DNA from 2 places in the Mammaliicoccus lentus genome. Region 1 is predicted to be linked to the other one. Evidence: riboswitches for the same ligand, from Rfam matches in the RefSeq annotation. Region 1 holds a riboswitch; the other holds the start of a gene.

Region 1 (5,801 bases):
AATGATCCATGCCGTCTACTATGATGTCTGGTTGATATTGTTTAATCACTTCTTCAATGTTAGATGGTGTTAGCTCTTTATTCATAGCATTTAACGTTACATGTTGATTAATCTTATTGATTTTATCGCGTAAAGCGACAACTTTAGGTCGCATATCATAAGCATCTGATTCATCATATAAAGCTTGTCTATGAAGGTTAGAGATTTCTACTATGTCCATATCAACAACTGTTAAATGATGTGCACCAGCTCTTGCAAGTTGTTCAGCAACGTGACTACCTAATGCACCTGCACCCATAATCATTATCTTAGCTGTTTGTAATTGATGCTGACCATTTTCACCAAATGGTTGAAACTTTGTTTGTCTATCATAGCGATCCATTATAGAAAACCTAAACCTTCAGTAGGGCTAGATGCTTGTGCAGTATATTTTACTGGAATTCTACCCGCTTCATAACTTAATCGCCCAGCATCAATGCCTAATCTCATTGCTTCAGCCATTTTTACAGGGTCTTTAGCACTGGAAATAGCAGTATTTAATAGGATTGCATCAGCACCTAGTTCCATCGCATAACAAGCATCTTTTGGAGAACCAATTCCAGCGTCAACAATGACAGGCACTTCAGATTGCTCAATAATATATCGCAAATTAAGTGGATTATTTATGCCTCTACCAGTACCGATAGGAGAAGCTAAAGGCATAATAGCGTGTACGCCAAGTTCTTCTAAACGTTTAGCTAGTACTACATCACATGAAATGTATGGACATACGATATAACCTTTCTCTAATAAAATTTCACAAGCTTTATAAGTTTCTATTGGGTCAGGTAGCAGTGTTTTGTCATCTCCAATTACTTCGACTTTAATCATGTTACAAAGGCCTGCATGTTGTGCGATTTCAGCTATACGCACAGCTTCTTCTGCAGTATGTGCACCGGCAGTGTTAGGGAATGTAACAAACTGTTTTAAATCAACATTAGCTAATGGGTTTGGCAATGATTTATCATATAAATTCATTCTTCTCACAGCGAACGTTAATACATCAGTTTGTGACGCTTTAATCGCTTCTGATTGTGTTTTTTCATCTTCAAATTTCCCTGTTCCTAATAATAATCTTGAGTTTAATTCATATGGTCCTATTTTTAACATTTTATCCGCCTCCAACAAATTCTAGTAATTCTAGTTGATCTGATTCTCTAACAATTGTTTCGTTGAAATTTTCCTTTTTAATCAGTGATCCATTGAATTCTACGATGATTCTTTCTTGGTCTAATTCAAGGGATGATAATACCTCTGTAACAGGTAAATCTTGTTCAAAATTAAATTCATCTCCATTGATAATACATTTCATAATTCAACACTCCTTTTTGCTTTAAATCTTTCTAATATAGATGGTGTATGATCATTGATAATCCATTCGGACATTAACTTACCAATAATAGGTGAGAGGAGTATGCCATTCCGATAATGTCCAGTGACAAGAAATAGTCCGTCATCAACTTCGTCCATGATTGGCCATTCATTTTCAGTGTAAGGTCTGATGCCAGACCACTTGTGAATAACATTGCTTGATTTTAATGCTGGAACATACTGTGCTGCTTCATTAAATAACCAGCTTTCACCTTCTTTAGAAGTGCCTACTGAAAAGTCATTCATATAACTAGTAGCACCAACAAGAAATCTATTTTTAGCTTTAGGTACGATGTAACAACCATTGGTCATAAATAAAGTTTGTTTTAAATCTACTTGTTTATTTTCTAATAGAAGAACTTCTCCTTTAACTCCAGTTATTTGAGATGCGACAGTGGAGTCATGGATTAATTCATGACTCCAAGCACCTCCAGCTATTACAACTTTTTTAGCTTGAAGCACATCATGGGAAGTTTCGATATTATAATAATCACGTTTCTCAGTTATGTTTGTAACTTCTGTTTTATAAAATCGATCAACTCCTTTATTGGTAATAGATTCAAGCAATGCCTTTGTATATTTAGAAGCATTGATTTGTCCATCATCTGGTATATAAATTGCTTGGTTATGAAAATCTATATAACCATTGGATAAGCTTTGCAATGAAGATTTATCGAGCGCTTTTACATGTTCATCATGCTGACTTAAAAAAGTATACTGTTTATTTAAATGAGCAATATCATTAATATTAGAAGCCATCTTAATTAATCCATGTGATACAAATTCGATATCGATATCAGTCTCATCATATAAATCTTCAGCTAAATCTTTGAAGTAACGTCGAGAATGTATAGCGAGTTCATATAAAGGTGAATAATTTTCAAATTCATTTTGAGCGCCAAGCATGCCACCAGCTTTATAAGAAGCATGTAATCCTGGTACATCTCTATCAACAACTGCTATTGAACTATTTGATTTGTCGGAAAGAGCGCGTGCAATAGACATACCAATGACGCCAGACCCTACAATTAGAACGTCATACATAAGATTCCCACTCCTTTCTTAATGATTTAATGGCAGAATTTCCAGCATTTCTAAAGAAAGAAATCGCACATACACCTTGAAAACCTTTTGGCAGCTTTTGTATTGTATGCTCATCAATTCCGCCTATAGCGAAAATAGGTATATCGACTGAAAGTACATTTTTAATCTCTTCTAAAGACTTAGGTTTTGCTCCTTGCTTTGAAGAAGTTTCAAAGACATGACCAAAAAATACAAAATCCAAATTGTTCTTTTGGGCTTTCGTCACGGTCTCAATGTTGTGAGTAGACATACTTACTGAAATGTCTGGATGTTGTTTTTTAAATAAAAAAGCTTTTGCATCATTTTCTTTAAAATGTACATACTTTAAATCAAAAGTTGCTACTAATGAAGTATGTGTGTGCAACATTATTTTATTTTTTGGAAAACCGATTGTTATTAAATAGTCGATGGTTGCAAATAATTTTTGATGATTCATAGGTGTTCTTAACAACAGTAAATCTATATGTTCTGATATTTCGATGTAATGATTTAAATCTTCTTTTGTTAAAATTTGATAAGGTGTTATTGCGATAAACAATTGAATCACTCCAAATAAAAAAGCGCTATTTTTCTTAGTAGAAAAATAGCGCAAATTAGCTTCAATAGGTACGCCACTTTCCTACGCCAGTACGAACTGGATCAGGTTCTGGGAATCCTAAAGTCACTACTTCAGTCTCAGCCTTTGATAAAGGCACTTCCAGTGGTCATTTATTTAATTATTAATGTCATTGTACAATTAAAATGGAAATTATTCAAATTGAATAAATAAAAATTATAATTTAACTGGTCCTCCAGGTCCTACTGGAAGGCCTAATAAGAACCATATAAGCATGATTATGGTCCAAACGACACCGATAATAATACTGTAAGGTAATAAGTGTGCGATTAAAGTACCGAGTTTAATATTTTTATCATACCTTTGTGCAATGGTTAATAAGAATGGTAAATACGGAATCATTGGCGTAATAGGGTTTGTAATAGAATCGCCTATACGATAAACCATTTGTGTAAATGCCGGATGATAGCCTAATGTAGCAAACATCGGTATAAAAATTGGTGCTAATATAGCCCATTTTGCTGAAGCGCTACCCATAAAGATATTAATAACAGACGTTAATATAATCAACCCAATAATCAAAATAACGCCGTTTTGGTTTTTTAACAATTCTGCCCCATTAATAGCCATCACTTTGCCAATATTACTCCAATCAAAATAAGCTAATAATTGAGCTGCAAAGAAGATAACTATAATAAAACTACCCATATCTGACATGCTATTTGTCATTAATCTGCCTATATCTTTTGTAGACACAATACTGCGACTCATATATCCATATACTAAACCAGGAATAATAAAGACTAGAAGAAGAATGACTCCAAAGCCATCCATTAATGGAGACTCAACTAAAATACTGCCTGTATCATTATTTCTTAAAATACTATTTTGAGGTATAAGTATAACGACAATAAATAATAAAAATACAATGACTGAAATATTCGCATATGTTAATGCTTTTTTCGCACGTTGGTTGAATGTTTTTACAGACTCAGCATGCAATTTATCAATTTGGCTATTTTGAAAACTAGGAATCGTAAACTTCTTAGCTACATAGAAAATGATAGGGGTTAAAAGAAATGTTGAAATAGCTGTGAAATACCAGTTCATTGCAATATTAATAGAAGCTTCCCCAGAGAATAATTTTAATGCAGATTGCGTAAATGAAAATGCTAGAGCATCATCTAAACCGATTAATAAATTAGCACCATAACCAACTTCTACTGCAGCATAACTAATCACTAAACCTGCAATAGGATGATAACCCATCTTTATAAATATAACTGCTGTTAAGACAGGCATAATCATTGGTGCCACACCACCAGCAACATTTCCCAAAATAGATATAAAAATTAAAAAAGGTATAACAAACTTTTGAGGTGTTTTATCAACAACGCTATTAAGTAAATGTTCGAAATATCCTGTTTTCTCAGCAATTCCCATACCTATCATTACAACAAGAACCATGCCTAAAGCAGGGAATGTTGCAAAGTTTGTAATTGTTTCAGAAAGAATTTTTTGAATGCCTGAAACGCTAAGTAAATTTGTAATATGTATCGTCTTACCATTGGTAGGGTCTGTAGCTGTTACATTTAAAACAGATAATAATGAAGAAAGTAGTAACATTATTAAACACAAGCTGAAGAATAAAATACTCGGATCGGGTAATCTATTGCCAACTTTTTCTACTCTATCTATAATTCTCAAGAATATATTCCGAAAAACGGCCATTCTATCACTCCTTATCTATAAAATCAGAAAATTCTAACAAGGCATTATTATACCAGTGTTAGTAACATTTATATAGTGCATGATAGGAAAAATATTTAGCCATGTTAAAGAATTATCAACTTTAAAATTTAAATTTGTATAATTATGTAAAAAAGGTTAAAAAATTAACTTTTACAAAAAAATTATATGATTGAACATGAATAAAAACAAAAATAATAAAAAATTACCTTGACATTGATAATCATTATCAATTAAATTAAAGGTTGGAAGGTAAGTTTTATAAAATTAAAAAAAGGAGGTATATTATGCAATTCACAAAGAAAGTTTTAAGTTTTTGTCTTATAGCTTTACTAATGATATCGACAGTTTTAAGTACAAACGCATTTGCTGATACGAAAGATGGTACTTATGACGTGGATTATACTGTCCTAAAGGATGGTACTTCAGATGTGTCGATTGCAAATGATTATTTTAATAAGCCAGGGAAACTTGTAGTCAAAAATGGCGAGAAACATTTACAGTTGACGATGAATCACAGTCACTGGATTAAAGGCATAACGGTAGATGGTTCATCAGAAGAAGTAGTAAGCGAGGATAAATCAGGGGATGTGAGAACATCAAACTTCAAAGTTAAATCATCTTCAGGCAAAATTAATGGCACTATTACTGTTTACATTAATGAAGAAGTAGATGGCAAACCATTCTTATATGACAATAAATATAAAATCATATTTGATGTCAAAGAACCATCTGGTGCAAGCAGTGATCAAGGTCAAGCAACTACAACACCTGCAAAGAAAGATGACTCAACATCAGGAACAACAACAAGCAAATCTACAGATAAAAATAGTAATTCAACGGGAACTACTACAGCATCTACAACTAAAGATGTGAAGAACCCACAAACAAGCGCTGGAACACCTGCAGTAATCTTTACCCTTCCAATTTTTGCAGGATTAATCCTTGTCGTAACGTTTGTGTTTAGTAGAAAAATGAAACGAGGTCATAATTAATGAAGAAA
Region 2 (5,801 bases), 380 kb from region 1:
AATCTATGGTAGTAAAATCATAGATTCATTCTAATTCCTCTATTAATAAAAATAGTCTTCCAAAACTAAAATACTCTCGATTCTATATTCCAGTGTGTCTAGAATATAAATAACCAGACGCTTATTAAATTGTTCAAATTATTGGACGTTTAATTACTTCCTACAAACTTATTCTAAAATTTGTGGGAAGTATTTTATATTTTATAAGTAGTTTATATATGACTTAAGAGTTTAATTATAATTGTGTAACCAATTACAGTGGTGTTACAAATTGCACTTTAATTAATTTTACACAACTTAAAAGAATACTTTCATGAAAGTTCTCAAGAAAGTATAAAGCTGTAAAATATTCTTGAGATTTATGTAATACAATTGTAATAATTAGCTGTAATTTTTCATATGGTTGTAACCTATGTCATCAAATTTAATGATATAGTTTATAAAGTAAAAATCATAAATAAAGAGATAACCTTACAGGAGGAAATATTCAATCATGAAAAAATTATTAGCAGTTTCAACAGCAGCAGTTGCAGTTACGACAGGGGTAACAGCTACAGCTGATGCAGCAACTCATACAGTAAAATCGGGAGACACTTTATTTGAGATCTCTAAACAATACGGAACAACAGTTGACGCACTTAAAGCGGACAATGGTTTAAATTCAAACTTAATCTTACCTAACCAAGTAATTAAAGTTAATGAAGCGAAAGCAGAAAATACTGAAGCGACTACAGAATACACTGTAGTTTCAGGAGATACTTTAGGGAAAATTGCATCTAAATATGATGTAACAGTATCTCAATTGAAAGCATGGAACAACTTAAATTCAGATCTAATTGTTGTTGGTCAAACTTTATCATTACAAGCACCAGCACAATCAGCTGAACCAGCAACAGCTCCAGTAGCTCAACAAGCTCCGGTTCAACAAACTGAAACACAAGTTGAAGCACCAGCTTACCAAGCTAACTATCAAGCACCAACACAATCATACAAAGCACCAGCTCAACCAACATACAATAAAGTTCAAACTTCACAAACTTCATATAAAGCGCCAGCTCAATCGGCTAGCACTGGTGGATCTACTAAAGCTCAATTCTTAGCTGCAGGTGGAACTGAAGCAATGTGGAATACAATTGTATTACCAGAATCAAGTGGTAATCCAAATGCGGTAAGCCCTAACGGTTACCAAGGTTTAGGTCAAACTAAAGAATCATGGGGAACTGGTTCTGTAGCTACACAAACTAAAGGTATGTTAAACTACGCGAAACAACGTTATGGTTCTGAAGCAGCTGCAATTGAATTCCGTAAAACTCATGGCTGGTGGTAAGCTAAAAGCTTAATTTTCAAGTTATATAAATAATATTAATTCAATCGTCTAGGAAATATCCTAGGCGATTTTTTATATTTTACTAATGTTGTTTAATTTGACCATTATAAATGTATTTGATAATCTTAAAGTAATTGAATAAAGGAATGACTACTAGGGGCGCCTATAGGCTGAGATGAATTCGTTCAGTCCCTTATACCTGATTTGGATAATGCCAACGTAGGAAAGTGGTCAATTAACGTATACTCTACTTTTAATTGACTTCTTTTTATACGAAAGAAGTCATTTTTTTATTTAAAAAATTATTAGGAGAGATAACATGCGTTTTTCTGAGCAGTTACAACAAAAAGTAGAACCAATTATTGAAGAAATATATAATGATGGATTCATTCAAGGGTTTGTAAATGATGACATTTCAGCAGAAGCTGTAAAGCATTATTTAAAAGCGGATGCCAGATATTTAAATGAATTTGCTAAAGTCTATGCGCTATTAATTCCTAAGATAGACTCTAAAGAAGAGTTGAAATTTTTATTAGAACAAATAGAATTCGCTTCTTCAGGGGAAGTAGGAGCTCATCAAATATTAGCGGATTATATCGGTGAAGATTATCATGAAGTAATAAAAGATGGGGCATGGTATCCTACTGCAGATCACTATATTAAGCATATGTATTATAATGCGTACGCACATGAAAATGTTGCTTATACTGTAGCAGCTATGGCACCATGTCCATATGTATATAGAAGGATAGCTCAACTAGCTATTGAGAGAAATAATTTTTCGTCTAATCATAAGTTACAAGAATGGTTTAAATTTTACTATAAAGGTATGGATGAACTAATGGGCGTACTAGACAACTGGCTCGATACTTTTAGTGAAAATGCATCTAAAGCAGAAATAGAACTAGTCGAAAGAAATTTTTTAGAAAGCACTGTTCATGAACGCAATTTCTTCAACATGTCGTATATTCAAGAAAAATGGGAATTTGAGGAGAGATAAATATGAAAAAACCAAACATTGCGTTATCGATTGCTGGTACCGACCCAACAGGCGGAGCAGGTATCATGGCAGATTTAAAATCATTTCAAGCGTCAGGAGTATATGGAATGGCAGTTCCAACTAGTATCGTTTCTCAAAATACTTTAGGTGTACAAGATGTCTACCATTTACCTATAGAAGTACTTGAATCTCAATTGAAAAGTGTATTCGATGATGAAACGCCAGATGCAATAAAAACGGGCATGATTGCATCAGAAGAAATGATGGAAACAATCAAACCTTATATTGAACAAGCTAATAAACCTTATGTCATTGATCCTGTAATGGTCGCTAAAAGTGGAGATTCACTGATGGATGATAAAGGTAAAAATAAATTAAAATCTATATTATTACCATTAGCTACTGTGGTAACGCCAAATATACCAGAAGCTGAAGATATAACAGGGTATAAAATTCAAACAGAAGAACAAATCAAAAAAGCTGGAGAATTTTTCTTAAATGAAGTTGGTTCTAAAGGTGTTGTCATTAAAGGCGGTCATTTAGAAGGTGATGCTATTGATTATTTATTTACACAAGAGGGTATAAGAAGTTGGAAGAGTGAAAGATTTGATACGCAACACACACATGGGACTGGTTGTACATTTAGCGCAGTGATTACAGCAGAATTAGCTAAAGGACATACGATAGAAGAAGCGGTTAATACAGCTAAGAGATTTATTACTTTAGCAATTAAGTACACGCCAGAAATAGGAAAAGGTAGAGGACCAGTAAATCATTTCGCATATCAAAAAGTAGAGGGATTGGATTATGAGTAAACTACAAAATATTCGAGAAACAGGACCACTCGTAGTATGTTATACAAACGATGTTGTAAAAAACTTTACAGCGAACGGTTTAATATCGCTAGGAGCAAGTCCAGCTATGAGTGAAGAACCAGAAGAAGCGGAAGAATTTTCGAAAGTAGCAAGCGCCTTTTTAGTAAATATAGGTACAATTACAACTGATAAAGCATATGATATGAAAGAATATGCGAAAATAATGCATGATAACGGAGTGCCCGTTGTACTAGACCCAGTTGCAGTTGGAGCATCCACAATTAGAAAGACATTCTGCCAAACACTTCTTAACGATCAAGTAGTTGATGTAATAAGAGGTAACGCATCAGAAATATTAGCTTTAGTTGACGAAGAAACAACTATGAAAGGCACAGATAGTGATGATTCGTTAGACGTAGTAAAAATTGCTAAAAAAGCGCATAAACAATTGAATTTACCGATTATATTAACAGGAAAAACAGATGTTATTGCATGTAATAATCAATATTTAGAATTAAATAATGGTAGTGAAATGCTGACAAAAATTACTGGTGGAGGATGTTTACTAGGTGCTGTAGTGGGTGCTTTTCTTGCAAATGAAAAACAAATTACAGTAGATTTATTAGGAGAAGCATTATCAACGTATAATATCGCTAGCGAAATTGCGAGTGAACAATCCGGCGCGCATTTACCAGGTACATTCAAAGTTGCATTTATTGATCAATTGAATGCAATAACGGATGAAATTGTTAAGCAAAAACAGAAAGTGAAAGAAGTGAAATGATGTTTAAACAAGAATTGCTAAAAGTTTATTTTATAGCAGGCAGCCAAGACGTCCCTAACAAAAATTTATATACTGTTCTTGAGGAAGCATTAAAATCAGGTATTACAATGTTTCAATATCGAGAAAAAGGACCTAATAGTAAAACAGGCAAAGACAAAGAAACATTAGCGAAACAATTATTTGAACTATGTAAAAAATATAATGTACCGTTCATAGTAAATGACGATGTCGATTTAGCCTTAAAAATAAATGCTGATGGTATCCATGTTGGACAAGACGATAAAAATGTATCGTTATTTAAAGATAAGTTTGAAAATAAAATCATTGGATTAAGCGTTGCTAATAAAGAAGAATATAATTTATCAGATATTTCACTTGTTGATTATATAGGTACAGGTCCTATACATTCAACGCTTTCTAAAAGTGATGCAGGTGAAGAGGGTGGTTATGACCTCATTTCTAACTTAAGAAGATATGATGAAAATATACCAATTGTTGCTATTGGAGGTATAACAGAAGCTGACGTCATACCTTTGATAAACGCTGGTGCGGATGGGGTTAGCATTATTTCAGCTATAGCAAAAAGTACAAATATTGAACAAACTGTGAAGGGCTTTCATAATCAATATAAAAAAGTACTATAAATTTAAGATATTGATTTATGTTGAATAGAAACTATGGTAGAATAACCTTTATGTGAGTATATCAATAGAGGTGGAAAAATGAAGAAAAAAGCTTTATGGCCATTATTATTCGGTGTAATGGTTGTGCTAGCTGGGTGTGATTATTCTAAACCTGAGAATAGAGATGGATTCTTTTATAATACATTTGTTAAACCAATGGACAATTTAATTCATTGGCTCGGTGCTAACTTAGATCACAACTATGGACTAGCAATTATAATTATTACGTTAATCGTGCGTTTAGTCTTATTCCCATTCATGATGAAAACGTATAAAAATCAAAAATTAATGCGTGAAAAAATGAAATTAGCTAAACCTGAAATGGAAAAAATTCAGGAGAGAGTTAAACGTGCTAGAACTCAAGAAGAAAAAATGGAAGCCAATCAAGATATGATGGCACTATACAAAAAGCACGGTATTAACCCAATGAACATGGGTTGTTTACCAATTGTTATTCAAATGCCTATCGTAATGGGCTTGTTCTATGTATTGAAGTTCCCAACTGAAGGTGGAATTACAGAATATCCACAATTCCTATGGTTCAACTTAACGCAACCAGATATCTTCATTACTATAATTGCAGGTATCATTTATGCATTACAAGCATTTGTTTCTATGAAATACGCTAATGTACCTGATGAACAAAAGAATATGATGAGAATGATGATGTTCATTTCTCCAATCATGATTATTTGGATGTCATACATTTCAGCTTCAGCATTAGGTTTATACTGGGCTGTCGGTGGTGCTTTCCTAGTTGTTCAAACTTGGTTAGGTAATGTCTTCTATAACAGTAAAGTTGAAGAAGAAATGAAACCAATCATTGAAGCGCACGAAAAAAACCAACAAGAAGCTAACAATGATAAGAAACCAGCTAAGCTCGTTTCAAATAAAAAGAAAAAGAAATAAGTCAGGGTAACAACAATCCTGTAAAATAGAAAAAGCGGAAATTCTTTTAAATAAGAATTTCCGCTTTTTTTGTTGTCTAAGTTGCAAGACGAGGCACACGTGCAACATTCTAGTGTTCTAAGTTGCAAGACAAGGCCCACGTGCAACATACCGGCGTTCTAAGTTGCAAGACAAGGTCCACGTGCAACATTCGACGACACTATATTCCGACATTCCATTCTTCGAAAAATTGTTCTAAAAACATTAGCATAAATTTATGTCTATCTTCTGCGATTTCTTTTCC

Evidence for each region. A riboswitch is a leader RNA that binds a small molecule or an ion and turns the genes downstream of it on or off. The one in region 1 is predicted to bind thiamine pyrophosphate.
Region 2: it holds a riboswitch for thiamine pyrophosphate, as region 1 does, so the genes downstream of both, tenA (thiaminase II) here and ACNMOQ_RS02035 (thiamine phosphate synthase) in region 1, are expected to answer to the same signal.

The regions. Positions count from the first base shown of each region.
Region 1 covers NZ_OX344834.1:451,989-457,789, forward strand. Annotated here, with positions in the region: gene ACNMOQ_RS02015 (ThiF family adenylyltransferase) at 1-382, opposite strand, end outside; gene ACNMOQ_RS02020 (thiazole synthase) at 382-1,149, opposite strand; gene thiS (sulfur carrier protein ThiS) at 1,151-1,351, opposite strand; gene thiO (glycine oxidase ThiO) at 1,348-2,454, opposite strand; gene ACNMOQ_RS02035 (thiamine phosphate synthase) at 2,447-3,031, opposite strand; TPP riboswitch at 3,093-3,202, opposite strand; gene ACNMOQ_RS02040 (AbgT family transporter) at 3,266-4,780, opposite strand; gene isdC (heme uptake protein IsdC) at 5,086-5,793, shown strand; gene ACNMOQ_RS02050 (NEAT domain-containing protein) at 5,793-5,801, shown strand, end outside.
Region 2 covers NZ_OX344834.1:831,639-837,439, forward strand. Annotated here, with positions in the region: gene ACNMOQ_RS04015 (single-stranded DNA-binding protein) at 1-23, shown strand, start outside; gene ACNMOQ_RS04020 (LysM peptidoglycan-binding domain-containing protein) at 494-1,327, shown strand; TPP riboswitch at 1,473-1,570, shown strand; gene tenA (thiaminase II) at 1,647-2,327, shown strand; gene thiD (bifunctional hydroxymethylpyrimidine kinase/phosphomethylpyrimidine kinase) at 2,330-3,142, shown strand; gene thiM (hydroxyethylthiazole kinase) at 3,135-3,926, shown strand; gene thiE (thiamine phosphate synthase) at 3,923-4,570, shown strand; gene yidC (membrane protein insertase YidC) at 4,649-5,518, shown strand; gene ACNMOQ_RS04050 (HD domain-containing protein) at 5,718-5,801, opposite strand, start outside.